Noviherbaspirillum saxi: one gene and its partner. The protein of the gene in region 2 interacts with the protein of the main gene of each other region in a pairwise test. Links are inferred from orthologs where the notes say so. Each region holds a gene or a part of one and is shown on either strand. Other genes may lie near its edges.

What was found.
Region 1: the proteins of secD (region 2) and pheT interact in binary tests that used the Escherichia coli proteins (3 or more experiments, as listed by UniProt). The link is inferred for Noviherbaspirillum saxi from one-to-one orthologs.

What each region holds. Positions count from the first base shown.
Region 1 is NZ_QYUO01000001.1:2,112,778-2,121,597, forward strand. The notes cover bases 4,726-7,739. They hold pheT (phenylalanine--tRNA ligase subunit beta), read right to left. Parts: upstream 7,439-7,739; coding sequence 5,012-7,438; downstream 4,726-5,011. Other genes in these bases: D3871_RS09855 (integration host factor subunit alpha), read right to left, coding at 4,726-4,973; pheS (phenylalanine--tRNA ligase subunit alpha), read right to left, coding at 7,585-7,739. In the rest of the region: D3871_RS09835 (D-(-)-3-hydroxybutyrate oligomer hydrolase), read right to left, coding at 1-1,079; fabG (3-oxoacyl-[acyl-carrier-protein] reductase), read right to left, coding at 1,243-1,980; D3871_RS09845 (sigma-54 interaction domain-containing protein), read right to left, coding at 2,256-3,695; D3871_RS09850 (MerR family transcriptional regulator), read right to left, coding at 4,123-4,539; more of D3871_RS09855, read right to left, coding at 4,560-4,725; more of pheS, read right to left, coding at 7,740-8,601; rplT (50S ribosomal protein L20), read right to left, coding at 8,761-8,820.
Region 2 is NZ_QYUO01000001.1:2,993,217-3,002,011, reverse strand. Bases 2,978-5,966 are described here. They hold secD (protein translocase subunit SecD), read left to right. Parts: upstream 2,978-3,536; coding sequence 3,537-5,396; downstream 5,397-5,966. Other genes in these bases: secF (protein translocase subunit SecF), read left to right, coding at 5,505-5,966; yajC (preprotein translocase subunit YajC), read left to right, coding at 3,183-3,449; tgt (tRNA guanosine(34) transglycosylase Tgt), read left to right, coding at 2,978-2,998. In the rest of the region: ATP-dependent DNA helicase RecG, read right to left, coding at 1-670; tRNA preQ1(34) S-adenosylmethionine ribosyltransferase-isomerase QueA, read left to right, coding at 856-1,872; more of tgt, read left to right, coding at 1,874-2,977; more of secF, read left to right, coding at 5,967-6,449; D3871_RS14130 (cytochrome b/b6 domain-containing protein), read left to right, coding at 6,990-7,667; D3871_RS14125 (lysozyme inhibitor LprI family protein), read right to left, coding at 7,671-8,327; D3871_RS14120 (c-type cytochrome), read right to left, coding at 8,531-8,795. UniProt on the Escherichia coli protein: Part of the Sec protein translocase complex. Interacts with the SecYEG preprotein conducting channel. SecDF uses the proton motive force (PMF) to complete protein translocation after the ATP-dependent function of SecA.

The DNA of each region.
Region 1 (8,820 bases), 880 kb from region 2 along the record:
TCGTACAAGCCGAGGCCGGCACGGCTGACCGGGGTTGTACCGCGCCTGATGGTCAGGGCGGGATTCAGCGCCACTTCGGTGACCGGCTCGGATACTGCAACGCCGTCGATCAGGCCGCCCGTATCCTGCTCGGCCGCCAGCACCGCAGCGCCGCCGCCGTTGGATGCGCTTGATGCGATGACCAGCGTATTGGATGGCTTGATCGTGTTCAGGCGGCTGCTGCCGTTGCGGGCCAAGTCGCCGAATTTGTCATTCAACGCAAAGAAGGCGAACTCCACTGCCTGCAGCGTGAACTTGCCCCAGTCCTTTTCCGAGTTCTGCTGCGAATGCGCCTGCTTGATCGCAAAACGATTGGGTGTGGCGGCATTGAACGCCGACAGCTCGGCCGCGGTCAGATTTGCGGTGAAGTGGGACATCTTGCCAGCTGCCGCTGCACTGGCGCGTTCTCCATTGATCAGGTTGACCCTGTCGGATTGCAGGTTATGGAAGCCCATGCCGCTGCCCTTGTCGCTATAGGCCACGGCGCATTTCTGCTTGAGGCCCCAGTCGCCTGCGGTGCCGATCGCGCCATACACGCCGCGCGAACCGGAAGACGTCGCGGTTACGATGCAGGGATTGGCCTTGTCGAACGCAGCGGGGATCTGCACCATCAGCGTCACATTGATCTGGCCGGTACCGTCATCCGCATAGGCGATGTATTCGTCGCCGGCGATCTTGCCTTCGCCGAGGGTGGCGTTTCCTGCGTTGTCGACGTTGGGGCCATACAGCGTGCCGTAACCGCCATTGACGCTGGGATCGATCAGGGCGCGGTAGTTCGCGTGTATCGCATTGCGGCGCAACTCCGGAATCGTCGGATTGGCCGGATCGACATAGGTCGGCGCAGCGCCTTGAATACCGGTCTTGCCGAGGCCGGCGGTCAGCAGGTCATTGCTCACGCCGTCGTAGGTGGCCTTCTGTACCGTGCCCAGGTAGGACGGTTTGACGTTGAGGTCTTCCGGCGGGGCATCGGAACCGCCGCATCCTGCGAGGATGCCGGCCGCGACGACCGAGCTAACACTGAATCTGGTGCGTATTGCCATGTGTCTCTCTCCTTGAAATTATTCCGACCTAATTGCTCGAGGCCGAAGGTTCATTGTTTTTTATCTGGAACACGGTACTGCGCATCTGCTGCCACTACGTTTGCTGCTCTTGCTATCTGCCTGCTCTGTTTCTCCTTGCGGCACATACGATGCCGGCCTGTTTTTACAACGTCATCCCGCCGCACACTTCGATGACGGCGCCATTGATATAACTCGCTTCATCCGATGCCAGGAAGGCGAAGGTATTGGCGATTTCTTCAGGCTTGCCGAGGCGACCGAGCGGAACACGTTCTTCCAATGCACGAATGACTTTTTCCGGCATGGATTTGAGGATCGTCGTTTCTATGAAGCCGGGACAAACCGCATTGACGCGGATATTGTGCTTGCCCAATTCGCGCGCCCAGGTCTTGGCCATGCCGATCACACCGAATTTGCTGGCCGCATAATTGGTCTGGCCGAAATTACCGTAGATGCCGACGATGGAAGATGCATTCAGTACGACCCCGCCCTTGCGCTCTATCATCGCGTCGACCACGGCCTTGGTGCAGTTGTAGGTGCCCTTGAGATTGACATCGATGACCTTGTCGAACTGCTCGTCGGTCATCTTCTTGAGCTGGGCGTCGGCCACGATGCCGGCATTGTTGACCAGCACGTCGATATGTCCATAAGTCGCGAGCGCCCCGCCCACCATCGCTTCGATACTCTCCGCCTTTGTCACGTCGACCGTGAATCCGATGGCGGAACCGCCCTGCAGGCGAATTTGCGCGACTGTCTCGGCAACGTCGTCGTCAAGATCGCAGACCACGACTTTCGCCCCTTCTTTCGCAAACTTCAGAGCGGTGGCCTTGCCTATGCCCCTGCTTGCACCTGTTACCAGGGCTACCTTGTTAATGAGTCGCACTGTGCCTCCATAGCAGCGTCGAAAATGATGAAGCGTTGCGTGTTTTTATTGGGCCGCTTCACCGGCGTTGAAGGCTATATGGCAAATGTCATGCCATGGCACATAAGCTTTTGATTTTTAATGAAATTTCTTATATGAATCGAATTTACGCGCTTAGAATCATTCAGTTTGGGATGGGAATGTGTACGGACTTTAGACACATTTAAGTTATATCTTGTTATGTCTTTGAATAATAAGGAGATTTATCTTGTGTCTACTTTCCGGACAGCTGTCCGTTAATCAGACAGAAGCTGATAATCCTCAATCTTTTGATAAAGAGTGGCGCGTGAAATGCCCAGCATACGCGCTGTCAGCGCCTTATTCCGACCTGTGCTTTCCAGTGCGGATCTGATCAGGTTGCGTTCCACTTCCGCGACCGTCTCGGCAAGCGGCCGGATTTCTGTGAGCGGCACCTGCGCGGCTTCGGACGGCGGGATGGGCAATGCGCTTTCCACGGTCAGAATGGAAGCAAAGTCGTCTTCGGACAGCGCAATGCTGTCGGTCAGCATGCCGGCTTGTTCCAAAGCGTTGCGCAATTCGCGGACATTGCCAGGCCAGTGGTAGGAAGCCAGGAAGGCGCGCGCACCTGGAGTGAGTTCGCGTTGCGGCATGCCGGTACGGGTCGCGATCTGTTCCAGCAAGTGTTCGCACAAGGCATCCAGGTCCGCGACCCGTTCACGCAATGGCGGCAGCACGATAGGCAATACATTGAGCCGGTAATAGAGGTCCGAACGGAACTTGCCGTCGGCAACCAGTTGCTTGAGATCGTGACTGGTCGCGGCGATCACACGCACATCGACCTTGGTGATGGTGTTCGATCCCAGCGGTTCGATTTCCTGCTCCTGCAGCACGCGCAGCAGCTTGGCCTGTACCTGCAGGGGCATGTCTCCTACTTCATCGAGGAAGAGCGTGCCGCCGTCGGCGATCTTGAATTTACCTTCGCGCCCCTTGCGGTCGGCGCCGGTGTACGCGCCGGGGGATACGCCGAAGAACTCCGCTTCCAGCAGCGTTTCGGGTACGGCAGCGATATTGATGCCGACGAAGGGCTTGCCAGCACGACCTGAAGCCGCATGGATGCCATGCGCCAGCAATTCCTTGCCGGTGCCCGTTTCGCCGAGCAGCAGGACCGTGGTATCCAGTTGCGCGGCGCGGCGCGCCCGATGCTTGAGTTCGAGCGAGACCGGGCTGACACCGACGAAACTGGATATCGAATACTTGGTGTGACGCAGCTGCGCCAGTTCCTTTTGCGTATTGGCCAGCGCCCACTGCAGTTCGGAAAACTTCGAGACCAATGGCTTGAGGCGCTGCAGGCGATCGTACAGCGCGAAGCCAAGTGCCCCGACGACCTTGCCGGAATCATCCTTGAGCGGAATGCGCATGACGACCAAAGGCTGGTCGCGGATCATCATGATGTCGAGCAGAATCGGCTTGCCGGTGGTGACGACTTCGCGCATGCGGCTGTTGGGGATGACTTCCTCTACCGGCTTGCCCAACGCGGATTCGGGACTCTTCAGTCCGAGAAAGGCGGCGTACTTGTCGTTGATCCATGCGATACGGCCGTGATCATCGACCGCCATCGTACCTTCGCAGGAATCGTCGAACAGATCGAGCAGCGACTCCATACCGACCCGCAGGATACTGTCAACGTCCCAGGAAGCAGCGACAGACGTTTTCATTTCATCTCCATCCATGAACCATAGGGACTACGGCATTGCAGCCCACAGCCAGGCGCAGCACTGGTACAGGCGCGTACCTGATTATAGATACATCACGAGCGCTTGAGACTACGCAGTTCTACTAGGTGTGCAATAGAGCAGTTTCACCCTGACTGTACCGCCGATGCCGGACGCTTTGCCCGCGGCACGGCGTTGCGACTCCTTGCCATGGCTCGCCATGTCGCGTCGCCGCGCCTTGTTCCACGAGCAAATCGCCTCGGCGTCGACTGGCAAGTCAGGGTGAAACTGCTCTAGGAATATGGAGTGGCCTGCGGTCGCCGCAACGAGGATAAATCGCATTGCAGCAGAGCCAAAAACGAGAAGAGCCGCGGATGCGGCTCTTTCTTATTGACACAAATGTGGCGGCGCAGCAGCGCTATCCTGCTTCTTATCGACGCTTCAGCAGCGCAAGGATTTCGGACAGTTCGTGACGCAGGCTGACGGTATTGATCTCCAGCGGCGGCAAACCGGCGGTCAAGTCTTCTTCCATTGTACTGTCGCCGTTTGTGGCAGCAGCACTGTTGCTCATGCGCGTATCGAGCTTGTTGCGCGCACCGCTGATGGTGAAGCCTTGTTCATACAGCAGTTCACGGATGCGGCGGATCAGCAAGACTTCATGATGCTGATAATAGCGGCGGTTACCGCGCCGCTTCACCGGTTTGAGTTGCGTGAATTCCTGCTCCCAATAACGCAGCACATGCGGTTTGACGCCACAGAGCTCGCTGACTTCGCCAATGGTGAAGTAACGCTTTGCCGGAATCGGCGGCAATACCACGGCATCGGACTTGTTCGCGCGGTCGTTCATGGGTCAGGTAATTGAATGATTCAGGCTACGCGTGCCAGCGGCTTGTGGCTCACATCTTCCACCATGCCCTTCAGCTTCTGGCTTGCGTGGAAGGTGACGACCCGGCGCGCGGTGATCGGAATTTCTTCGCCGGTCTTGGGATTGCGGCCAGGCCGTTGCGGCTTGTCGCGCAACTGAAAATTTCCAAAGCCGGAGAGCTTGACGGCCTCCCCACGCTCGAGCGCATTGCGGATTTCGTCGAAAAAGGTTTCGACCATATCCTTGGCCTCGCGCTTGTTGAGGCCGACCTGTTCGAACAACAGTTCGGCGAGCTCGGCCTTGGTCAGCGTCGGCAACTCATTTTCAGCCTGGGTACGCGCCTTGGCTTCCTGCACTGCGCGATCGAGATCAGCTGCCAAGACGGATTGAAATTCGGCTGAGTTCACGTCATTCATAGTAGTTGTCGTCCCTGCCCTGCTAAGTTCAAACCCGCTCATGTGCGCAGGCGTGCGCCATGCATCTTGTCGACAGCGGCGATAAAAGCTGCCATTGCAGCATCGACTTTGTCATCTTGCAGGGTAGTCTGAGTATCTTGCAAGGTGAATCGGAAAGCAAGACTTTTTTCGTCATTTTCCAAGCCCTTGCCGCGATATTCATCAAATAAAACAATGGCTTGCATGATAGCACATGCGTTCGTAGCTTTCCGTTCGGCAAGGAAAGTATCGATCAGGGATTGCGCCGGAACCGATTGCTTTACCACGACGGCGATATCACGGGTCACCGCAGGAAACTTGGATATTTCCTGGTAAACCGGGATTGTGCGCGACTGCAAGACGTCTGCATCGACTTCAAACACAACCGGCGCAAGCGGCAAGTCATATTTTTGTTGCCAACGCGGATGCAACTCGCCAATGAAGCCGATTGGCGCGCTATCGAGCAATACCTGCGCAGAGCGGCCTGGATGCAGTGCCGGATGTTCGGTTTTCGCAAATGTCAGTGTCTTCGGTGCAAACAAGGCTTCCAGATCGCCTTTGACATCGAAGTAGTCGACGTTACGCGTGGGCATTCCCCACTGCTCTTCCGCCGCAGGGCCGTAAGCGATGGCAGCAATCCGCTTTGGTTGATGGTAGCCGGCCACCGACAACGGGCCGTCCCGTTCGGTATCAGCCCGCAGATATACCGCGCCGATCTCGAACACGCGCACGCGGTTCAGCTTGCGATTCAGGTTATAGCGCACATTGGCGACCAGGCTTCCGACCAGGGAAGAACGCATGACGCTCAACTGGCTGGCAATCGGGTTCAAGAGTTTGATCAGGCTGGCATTCGCCGCGAAGTCCGCTTCCCAGCCTTCTTCCACAAAGCTGAAATTCACTACTTCCTGATAGTCGGCATCGGCCAGCTGACGGCGGATCGTAAACAACGAACGGCGATTTTCCGGATCGATACGCATCGTGTTCGCGGCGACAGGCGCCACGGCGGGAATATTCTCGAAGCCGTAGACGCGCGCGATTTCCTCGATCAGGTCTTCTTCGATCTCGATATCGAAACGGTAGGAAGGCGGGGTCACGATAAAGGCGCCCGGTTCCTGTGTGAATTCCAGCTTGAGGCGCGTAAAGATATCCGCGATCTGGGCATCGTCGAGGGGAACGCCAATCACCTTTACCGCGCGCGCGGTGCGCAGCGTCACCGGCTTGCGCTCTGGCAGGTTGACGACGTGATCGTCGACCGGACCGACAAGCGTTTCCTTGCCGCCGCAGATTTCCACGATCAGCGAGGTGAGGCGTTCAATATCTTCGACCGTGGTGGCATAGTCGACACCCCGTTCAAAGCGATGCGCGGCATCGGTCGAGAAGTTGTAACGACGAGCACGCCCCTGGATCGCCTGCGGCCACCAGAACGCTGCTTCAAGGTAGATATCCTGCGTATCGAGCGTCACCGCTGTGGAATCGCCGCCCATGATGCCGGCGAGCGATTCGATTTCCTTGTCGGCGGCGATGACGCCGACCCAGCCATCGACCTCGACGGTATTGCCATTCAACAGTTTCAGCGATTCGCCAGGCTTGCCCCAGCGAATGTCCAGGCCGCCATGGATCTTATGAAGGTCGAATACATGGCTTGGCCGTCCAAGTTCCAGCATGACGTAATTGGAAATATCCACCAGCGCAGAAATCGGCCGCTGACCGCTACGTTCCAGGCGGCGCTTCATCCAGTCCGGCGTCTGCGCACGCGCGTTCAGGCCGCGGATGACGCGACCGCTGAAACGCCCGCACAGATCGGGAGCGGATACCTTGACCGGCAGCTTTTCATCGGTCGTAACGGGAATGGTCTTGTAGGCCGGCGCTCTCAAGGGTACGCCGGTCAACGCGGATACTTCGCGGGCAACACCCAATACCGACAAGCAGTCGGCCTTGTTCGGCGTAAGCTTGATCGTGAATTTCAGATCGTTGAGCTGGTAGTAGTCGCGGAAATTCTGGCCCACCGGCGCATCGTCCGGCAATTCGAGCAGGCCTGCACTTTCTTCCGACAGCTTGAGTTCGCGCGCGGAACACAGCATGCCTTGCGATTCGACGCCGCGCAGTTGACCGATCTTGATTTCAAACGACTTGCCGTCTTCTCCGGGCGGCAGCTTCGCGCCGGCCATCGCACAGGCTACTTTCAGACCGGGCCGCACGTTAGATGCGCCACATACGATGTTGAACAGCGTGCCAGTACCGGCATCGACCTGGCAGACATTCAGGCGATCCGCGTTGGGATGCTTGGCCACTTCCACGACCTTGGCCACGACCACATTGGAAAACGGCGGCGCGACGGGCTCGACTTCTTCTACTTCAAGACCGGACATCGTCAAAAGATGCGACAGCGCATCCGATGTCATCTTCGGATCAACGAGGGTACGGAGCCAGCTTTCGGAGAATTGCATAGTAAGCCTTCAGATATTCTGAAATACGGTATTCGTGCTCCCCTCCATGCGATGGAAGGTTCAGGGACAGCATACTGCGATGTTCGATAACGCGGCTGCCGATGAACTCTCCCGGGTCATCCGGGAGTGGAACAGTGTGCTTGGTGTCAGTTGAACTGCTTCAGGAAACGCAGATCGCCTTCATAGAACAGGCGCAAGTCGTTGATCCCGTAACGCAGCATCGTCAAGCGCTCAAGGCCGGAGCCGAACGCAAAGCCGATGTACTTGTCCGGATCGAGTCCCATGTTGCGCACCACGCTCGGATGCACCTGGCCAGCGCCGGATACTTCGAGCCAGCGTCCCTTCAAGGGTCCGCTGCCGAAGGCGATGTCGATCTCGGCCGACGGTTCGGTGAAGGGAAAATAGGAAGGCCGGAAGCGTACCTGCAGATCGTCGGTTTCAAAGAACGCCTTGACGAAGTTGAGATAGACGCCCTTGAGATCGGCGAAGCTGATGTCTTCCGCGATCCACAAGCCTTCGACCTGATGGAACATCGGCGAGTGCGTAGCATCGCTGTCGACGCGATAAGTGCGGCCCGGCGCGATGACCTTGATCGGCGGCTTGTTCATGCGCGCATAACGGACCTGCATCGGGCTGGTATGCGTGCGCAGCAGCAAGGGCTTGCCTTGCGTATCCTTGCCATCGATGTAGAAAGTATCCTGCATCGAACGCGCGGGATGGTTTTCCGGGCTATTGAGCGCGGTGAAATTGGTCCAGTCGGTTTCGATTTCCGGTCCGTCGGCGACATCGAATCCGATCGAGCCAAAGATTTCTTCAATGCGCTCCCAACTGCGCATGACCGGATGAATGCCTCCCTTGCCGCGACCGCGGCCCGGCAGCGTTACATCGATCGCCTCGGCATTCAGGCGTGCCTGCATCTGGGCATTCGCGAGTGCATCGCGGCATGCGGTCAGTGCAGCTTCAATCTTTTCCTTGGCGGCATTGATGACTGCGCCCTGCGCCTTGCGCTCTTCCGGCGCCAGCTTGCCCAGGCCTTTCATTTGCTCGGTGATTTGGCCTGTCTTGCCAAGGTACTTGGCTTTTGCATTTTCCAGCGCGGCTGCATCTTGGGCAGCGGCGAAATCCGTTTGCGCCTGGGCGACAATTTGTTCTAGGGAATTCATGCGGCTTTTTTGCCTGTGTCAATCAATCGGTTAACGGTAATGCATCATCATTGATGCAAAACTGATAGCGGCGATTCAAAAAAAACGGGGCACAGGTGATGACCTTTGCCCCGCTTCTATGCGACATCGCCGACTGGGCGATGCCTGCGCTCACAACGTTCAAGCAGCGATGTTGGCCTTTACCTGGTTGACAATCGCGGCAAACGCCGGCTTGTCCAT
Region 2 (8,795 bases):
ATTTCATCCGTATCCATGCCGGATGCGAGCGCTCCATCAGCGCATGTTCATCGATGTCGGAAGGCGGATTGTGCAGCAACTTGATCGAGGGTTCGAATGCTTGCAGCTTGAGGGCGGCGAGCAGCTCCGGCGACAGCGTATCGCGCCAGTCGACACGGGTCAGCGCGTTGCCGATCGCCTTGCGCAGATAGGCTTGCGACAAGCCTTCCCCGGCCGGATAGACCGGGGTCAGCGCGGTGGGTAGCGGCGCGCCTTCCTCGACGACCTTGTAGGTCGGGTGCACCACTTCCGCGCCGAAGAATCCGTGCCGGACTTCGCCGCGCGCGCGTACCCGGGTGCCGACGGCCAGCTGCTTGACCTGGCTGCCATAAAAATTGAGAAAGCGCATCACCAGCTGACCGCTGTCGTCGGCGATCGTCACGACCAGCTGGCGGCGCGGACGATACTGGATGTCGCATTCGGTGACCACGCCTTCCACCTGGGCCACATTGCCGCCCATGAAACCGGCTTGCTGGATGGGCGTGATCCGGGTTTCGTCTTCGTAGCGCATCGGCAGATGCAGCACCAGGTCCATGTCGTTTCGCAAGCCGAGCTTGGCCAGCTTGCTTTCCAGCGTGGCTTTGGTTTTCGGTTTGGCAGTCGTGGCGGGCTTGCTCTTGGAAACGGGCATACGTAAATCGGGCGGCAAGGCGGTAAAATAGCGGGTTTTGTTCGCCGTAACGGGCGGGTCGCGCGCTTGAAAGCGCGCCTGTCATTGTATGGCAATCTTGTTAAGAATGGCGCCGGCCGACGGCTCCAATAGCCACTATTGCCATGCAGCGCCCGCAGCGGCAACTTTCTATGCGATCCTGAAGCATGTATTCCCTTTCCGATTTTGATTTCGACCTGCCGCAAGAATTGATTGCACAATTGCCACTGCCCGAGCGTAGCGCATCGCGGCTGCTGCATGTCGATGGCGAACAGCTGCGCGACCGCGCCTTCGCCGATATTGTCGACCTGCTCACGCCGGGCGACCTGCTGGTGTTTAACAATACCCGCGTGCTGAAGGCGCGGTTTTTCGGCATCAAGGAAACCGGCGGCAAGGTCGAGGTACTGGTCGAGCGGGTGCTCGACAACCGGACCGTGCATGCACAGGTGCGGGCGTCCAAGTCGCCGCAGGCCGGCAGCCGGATCCGCCTGGCCGATGCCTTCGATGTCACGGTCGGCGAACGGGCCGGCGAGTTCTTCACGCTGACCTTCCCGGCCGACGTGTTCGACCTGATCGAAGCGCATGGCCGGCTGCCGCTGCCGCCGTATATCGAGCATGCAGCCGATGAATTCGACGAGCAGCGTTATCAAACGGTCTATGCGAAGGAGCCGGGCGCGGTCGCCGCGCCGACCGCCGGTTTGCATTTCGATCAGGGCTTGCTGGACCGGTTGCGCGACAAGGGCGTGCGCTTTGCGTTCGTGACGCTGCATGTGGGCGCCGGCACTTTCCAGCCGGTGCGCACCGAAAACCTGGCCGAACACAAAATGCATAGCGAGTGGTACACGATCCCCGCCGAGACTGTCGAGGCGGTGCGCGCGACGAAGGCGGCAGGACGCGACATCGTGGCCGTCGGCACCACCAGCATGCGCGCGCTGGAATCGGCGTCGCAGTCGGGCGAACTGCAGGCCGGCAGCGCCGATACCGCGCTTTTCATCACACCCGGTTACGTGTTCAAGACCGTGGATCGACTGGTGACCAATTTCCATCTTCCCAAATCCACGTTGCTGATGCTGGTGTCCGCATTCGCCGGCTACCAACGCATTCGCGACGCCTATGCGCATGCGATTGCGCAGCGTTACCGCTTTTTCAGCTATGGCGATGCCATGCTACTGACAAGACTCTGAAATGAACTTCAAACTCATCAAAACCGACGGCAAGGCCCGTCGCGGCCGTCTGACGCTCAATCATGGCGTGGTCGAAACCCCGATTTTCATGCCGGTCGGCACCTATGGCTCGGTCAAGGCGATGTCGCCACTGGAACTGAACGATATCGATGCGCAAATCATTCTCGGCAATACCTTCCACCTGTGGCTGCGCCCTGGGCTGGATGTGGTCAACAAGTTCGACGGTCTGCATCGCTTCATCGGCTGGACCAAGCCTATCCTGACCGATTCCGGCGGTTTTCAGGTGTTTTCGCTGGGTGCGATGCGCAAGATCACCGAAGAGGGTGTGAAGTTCGCATCGCCGATCAATGGCGACCGGCTGTTCCTGTCGCCGGAAATCTCGATGCAGATCCAGCGCGCCCTCAATTCCGACATCGTGATGCAGTTTGACGAATGCACGCCCTACGAAATCGATGGCCGCCCGGCCACCGAAAAGGAAGCCGCGACATCGATGCGCATGTCGCTGCGCTGGGCCAAGCGTTCGCGTGATGAATTCGACAAGGGCGAGAACCCGAATGCGCTGTTCGGCATCGTCCAGGGCGGCATGTTCGAACATTTGCGCGACGAATCGCTGGCCGGATTGGAAGAGGTAGGTTTCAACGGCATTGCGATCGGCGGCCTCTCGGTCGGCGAGCCCAAGGAAGACATGATGCGCGTGCTGGAACATGTGGGTCCGCGCCTGCCGGCCGACAAGCCGCATTACCTGATGGGCGTCGGCACGCCGGAAGACCTGGTGGCCGGCGTTGCCAACGGCGTCGACATGTTCGACTGCGTGATGCCGACGCGCAATGCGCGCAACGGTTGGCTGTTTACGCGTTTCGGCGACTTGAAGATCAAGAATTCCCGCTATAAAGATGATGAAAAACCGCTGGATGAAAGCTGCGAATGTTATGCATGCCGCAACTTTTCACGTGCCTACCTTTTTCATTTGCATCGCGCCGGCGAGATTCTGGGCGCGCGTCTCAATACCATCCACAACCTGCACTATTACCTGCAACTGATGCGGGAAATGCGTGCCGCTATTGATGCCGACCGCTTCCAGGCTTTCGTGGTGCAATTCCATGCAGACCGGGCGCGCGGCGTATAGTTATTGCTGTTATTGCTGCAAGCGCTTGTCATTCCTGCTGCCCGGACTCTTTTCCGGCGGCACCAAGAAACGCCGCGACGGGTGCTAGAATGCCGGGTTGATCACCATTACAATCTGGAGCAAAAACGTGTTCATATCCAACGCCTACGCACAAGCCGCCACCACAGGTGCCGAAAGCAGCCTGATGAGCTTCCTGCCCATCATTCTGATGTTTGTAGTGCTGTACTTCCTGATGATTCGTCCGCAAATGAAACGTCAGAAAGAGCAAAAAGCCATGATGGAAGCCCTAGCCAAGGGCGATGAAGTCATCACAGCCGGCGGCATGCTGGGCAAAGTCTCCAAGGTGACCGATGCCTATGTCACGCTGGAAGTCGCCAACGGCACCGAAATCCTCGTGCAAAAAGCCGCTGTTGCTACGCTGTTGCCCAAGGGCACAATCAAGGCGCTGTAACAACGGACCGGCAAGCGCCTCTTTCGCTCGACAAGCAGGCGCTTCCCACGGGTCCGCAGGCCCGTTCAACATGTAACGTTGAAAGCTATGAATCGCTATCCCCTCTGGAAATACATCCTCATCGTGATCGCGCTGTTGTTCGGCGTGTTGTACTCGGTGCCCAACTTCTTCGGCGAATCGCCGGCCGTCCAGGTCAGCAGCGCGAAAGCCACCGTCAAGGTCGACCAGGCCACGATGACCCGGGTAGCCGATGCATTGAGCAAGGCCGGCATGGCGCCCGAAAGCGTGCTGTTCGACCTCAGCGGCAACCAGGGTTCGGTGCGCGCGCGCTTCGTCGATACCGATACGCAGTTCCGCGCCAAGTCCCTGCTGGAAAAGGAGCTCAACACCGATCCTAACGACCCGACCTATATCGTCGCTTTCAACCTGTTGCCCAATACCCCGCAATGGCTGCAAAGCCTGCGTGCGATGCCGATGTACCTCGGCCTCGACTTACGCGGCGGTGTGCACTTCCTGATGCAGGTCGATACCAAGGCCGTGATCAACAAGCGCCTGCAAGGTTTGCAAACCAGCGTGCGCAGCATGTTGCGCGACAAGAATGTGCGGCATGCGGGCATCAGCCGTAACGGCGACCAGATCGTGGTGCTGTTCCGCGATGCCGAAACCCGCGACAGGGCGCGCGAAGTGCTCGTGTCGCAATTGTCGGAACTGGCATTGCAGGATGCGGCCGATGGCGCCGACCTGAAACTGATCGGCACTTTCCGTCCCGAAGCGCTCAAGCGCACCACCGAAGAAGCAGTCCAGCAAAATATCAGCACGCTGTCCAAGCGCGTCAATGAGCTGGGTGTCGCGGAACCGGTGATCCAGCGCCAGGGCGCCGACCGCATCGTCGTGCAATTGCCGGGCGTGCAGGATGTGTCCCGTGCAAAAGACATCATCGGCCGTACCGCGACGCTGGAAGTGCGGATGGTCGATGAAAGCGTAATGCGCGGCACTGAAGAAACCGCTGCCATACCTTTCGGTTCCGAACTGTTCAAGATCGGCAAGGGTGCACCCGTCGTGCTGTACAAGGATCCTGTCATCACCGGCGACTACATTTCCAGCGCCGGCGCCAGCTTCGACCAGAACCAGCAGCCCGCTGTCAGTATCGACTTGAACGGCGACGGCGGCCGACGCATGCGCGAAGCGACGCGCAGCAAGATCGGCAAGTCCATGGCTATCGTCCTGTTTGAAAAGAACAAGGGTGAAGTACTGACGGTGGCGACGATCCGCGATGAACTCGGCTCCCGCTTCCAGATCACCGGCATGGGTTCCGCCGACGCGGCCAATGACCTGGCACTGCTGTTGCGCGCCGGTTCGCTTGCAGCGCCAATGGAAATCATCGAAGAAAGCACGATCGGTCCGCAGTTGGGTGCCGAGAACATCCAGAAGGGTTTCAACTCGACCCTGTACGGTTTCGCGGCGATCGCCATCTTCATGATGATCTATTACCACCTGTTCGGCTTCTTCAGCGTGTTTGCGCTGGCGGTTAACCTGATGCTGCTGATCGCAGTGCTGTCGACCCTGCAGGCCACGCTGACCTTGCCGGGCATGGCGGCGATTGCCTTTACCCTTGGTATGGCGATCGATGCCAACGTGCTGATCAATGAACGTATCCGGGAAGAACTGCGTAACGGCAATTCGCCGCAGGCAGCGATTGCGGCCGGTTTCGATCGCGCATGGGCCACTATTCTCGACTCCAACGTGACCACGATGATCGCCGGCTTGGCACTGCTGATCTTTGGCTCGGGCGCGATCCGCGGCTTTGCGGTCGTGCATTGCATCGGCATCCTGACCTCGATTTTCTCGGCGGTGTTCGTCTCGCGCGGCGTGGCCAACCTCTGGTATGGCCGCAAGAAGAAACTGTCGGGCGTGTCTATCGGCCAAGTCTGGAAGCCGAATACCTGATCCATCTCCGGGCCGGCCGCTGGCGGTTGGCCCGGGCATATGCATTGAAGAGGGCGGGGCAAACCAGCCGCCGCCGTCAGCAGGACACCTGCGAAAGGAAGATAAGTAATGGAGTTGTTCCGGATTCACAAGGATATTCCCTTCATGCGCCATGCGTTGATCTTCAACGTCATCTCGGCGCTCACTTTTGTCGCCGCGGTATTTTTCCTGGTGTACAAGGGATTGCATCTGTCGATCGAATTTACTGGTGGTACGGTGGTTGAAGTCGTGTACAACAAACCGGCCGATCTGGAAAAAATCAGAACATCGATCGAAGGTCTTGGCTATACCGATACCCAGGTACAAAGCTTCGGTACCGCGCAAAACGTGATGATTCGCCTGCCGGCGCGCAAAGATGTGACCTCGGCCCAGCAAAGCGAAAGGGTCATGGCGACGCTGAAGGCGCAAGACCCGGCCGTCAATCTGCACCGGGTCGAATTCGTCGGACCGCAGGTAGGCGAAGAACTGACGCATGACGGCTTGCTGGCGCTGGGCATGGTGATCATCGGCATCGTGATCTATCTGGCATTCCGCTTCGAATGGAAATTCGCGGTGGCGGCGATCATTGCGAACTTGCATGACGTGGTGATCATTCTTGGCTTCTTCGCATTCTTCCAGTGGGAGTTTTCGCTGACCGTGCTGGCGGCGGTGCTGGCGGTACTGGGTTACTCGGTCAATGAATCAGTCGTGGTGTTCGACCGGGTGCGTGAAACCTTCCGTGACCGCCGCTATGGAAAAATGACGACGGCCGATGTGATGAACCATGCGATCACCAGCACGATTTCCCGCACCATCATCACGCATGGATCGACGCAGATGATGGTGTTGGCGATGCTGCTGTTCGGCGGCGCGACCCTGCATTATTTTGCAATCGCACTGACCATCGGCATCTTGTTCGGTATTTATTCCTCGGTGTTCGTTGCCGCTGCGGTGGCAATGTGGCTCGGCGTCAAACGCGAAGACTTGATCAAGCCGGTCAAGGAAAAAGATGAAACGGATGGCGCGGTGGTGTAACTGCCCCCCCGCAATTCAAAAAAGCCGGCTCGAAAGCCGGCTTTTTTTTCGGCTAAACTAAGCTAAGAGTGCTTGGGTTTGCGCCGGCAATTCATCGGAACATCCGTCACATTATTAGAGCAGTTTCAGCCTGACTGTACCGTCGACCCCGGACGCTTTGCCCGCGGCACGGCGTTGCGAGGGGCCGCCGAGGCCTCCTTGCCGTGGCTCGCCATGTCGCGCATGTCACGACTTGCGCCTTGTTCCACAGGCAAATCGCCTCGGCCTCGCCTGGCAAGTCAGACTGAAACTGCTCTAAACCAAGCAAATGGGGAAAATTTTTTGAAAGAACAATATCGAACCCTCTCCTCTCAAACCATCGTCATTCCCGCGAAGGCGGGAATCCATAGGGAGTCACTTGGGACTCACTTAAATCAACTTCGGTATGGATTCCCGCCTTCGCGCGAATGACGGGTAAAGGGAGTCACCCGTTCCACTGCCAAGCCCGCGTGCGACTTACATCTTTGCCAAAAAATTTTTGTACACCCGCTTAGGACTCACATGAAAAAAGTACGCGTATGGGATTTGCCTGTCCGTCTTTTCCACTGGATGCTGGCGATCCTGATTCTCGTATCGATCATTACCCAACAGATCGGTGGCAATGCAATGGAATGGCATTTTCGGTCCGGTTATGCAGTGCTGGCCCTGGTCGGCTTTCGCATTATCTGGGGTCTGGTCGGCAGCCGGTATGCGCGCTTTGTCAGTTTCCTTCATGGGCCGTCGACCATTGTCGGCTACCTGCGCGGAGGAAAGGACGCGCTGAAGGGGAAATACATCGGCCATAATCCGCTCGGCAGTCTGTCGGTGTTTGCCATGCTCGGCGTAGTGGCGGCGCAGGCGATAAGCGGACTGTATGCGAACGACGATATTGCCAGCGAGGGGCCGCTGGTCAAATTCATCAGCAAGGATTTGTCGGACCAGATTACCTGGTTCCACAAGGAGGTAAGCGCCAATCTGCTTTACCTGCTGGTTGCGATGCATTTGCTGGCCATCGCCGTGTATTACTTCCGCAAGAAGCAGGATCTGGTGACACCAATGCTGACCGGGGATCAGCACGTCGAGTTCGATGCGCCGCATGCCAACGATGGCTGGGGCATGCGCTTGCTGGCATTACTTATCGTGGCCGTCTCTGCGCTGGCCGTGTACTACCTGGTCAGTCTGCCGCCGCGCGGTGCCTAAATATTACTTTTTCCTGTATTCGCCGAGAAAGGTGACGTTCAAGCCGCCGCAGCCAGACTCTTCGTCCACCACGAGCAAAATTCCCTTTCTCTTCATGCTCGCTTTGCAGTCTTCCATACTGTCCATTAACAGACGCTGGTTTTGCAGCTTGCCGACACCTTCGATCTCACCGGTGTGAACTTGACCGATATGCGCATTAGGCCCGAACCACAGGGCGCTCCCCGTTGCAAACACACGTTCACCCGTCAAGCCGATCAGCAGAATCGACGCGGTATGACGGTCTTCCTTCCCGTTCCAGTAACGGACATAGCGGCCGGACCAGGTGGCCGTCTCCGCGTTAGGCAGCGCGACCTGGTTCAAAAGCTTGATCTGCAGGCTGAAAGCCTCCTTGAGACAGACCACTGTCGTGCAGCTTGTAACACTGTAGGAGGTCAGCCATTCGCGCTGCCAATGTCTGATCAATGTTTTGTCTTGCCCGCTTTCGAGCGCCCGTTTGTATGCGGCGTTCAAATCTTCATCCAGCTTCGACAGGCTCGGGTCGGAGCAAATCAATTTCTCTGACGGTGTTCTCGCTTTATGACAATCGAAGCTGGCCGCCCAGGCTATCGACGTTGCAAACAAAAGCGCTGATATCCCGATGACATGGTGTACTGCTTTCATTCCTGCCCTTTGATCCGAATTTGGTTTTAATTTATTTGCTGGCGGCCGTTTGGCGGAATTGGCATCTTTTAAAGAATAATCCCTCCTGAAGGCTTGGTTCGGAAGGGATTGTAATGGACTGATTGGCAACTGGGGTGAAGAGTCAATTTAGGGGCATGTCACCCATTAACTCTACAAGCAATCAAGCAGGTAAAAGCCGCTGCTTACTTGTTCCGGTAATTGTCATGGCAAGCCTTGCACGACTGGCCCACGCCGCCGAATGCGGTCTTGATCGCATTCAGGTCACCGGATTTTGCGGCAGCGGAGAGCTTGCCCATTTCTCCCTGCATTTTTTCGGCGGCAGCCTTGAACTTGTCCTGTTCCTTCCAGATGTCCGGTTTCGCTTTTGAATTCGGTAGATCAGTCTCTGCGGGGAATGCGGTAAAGGCCAGCTTGGACATCATTTCCATGACGGCGACATCGGCTTCG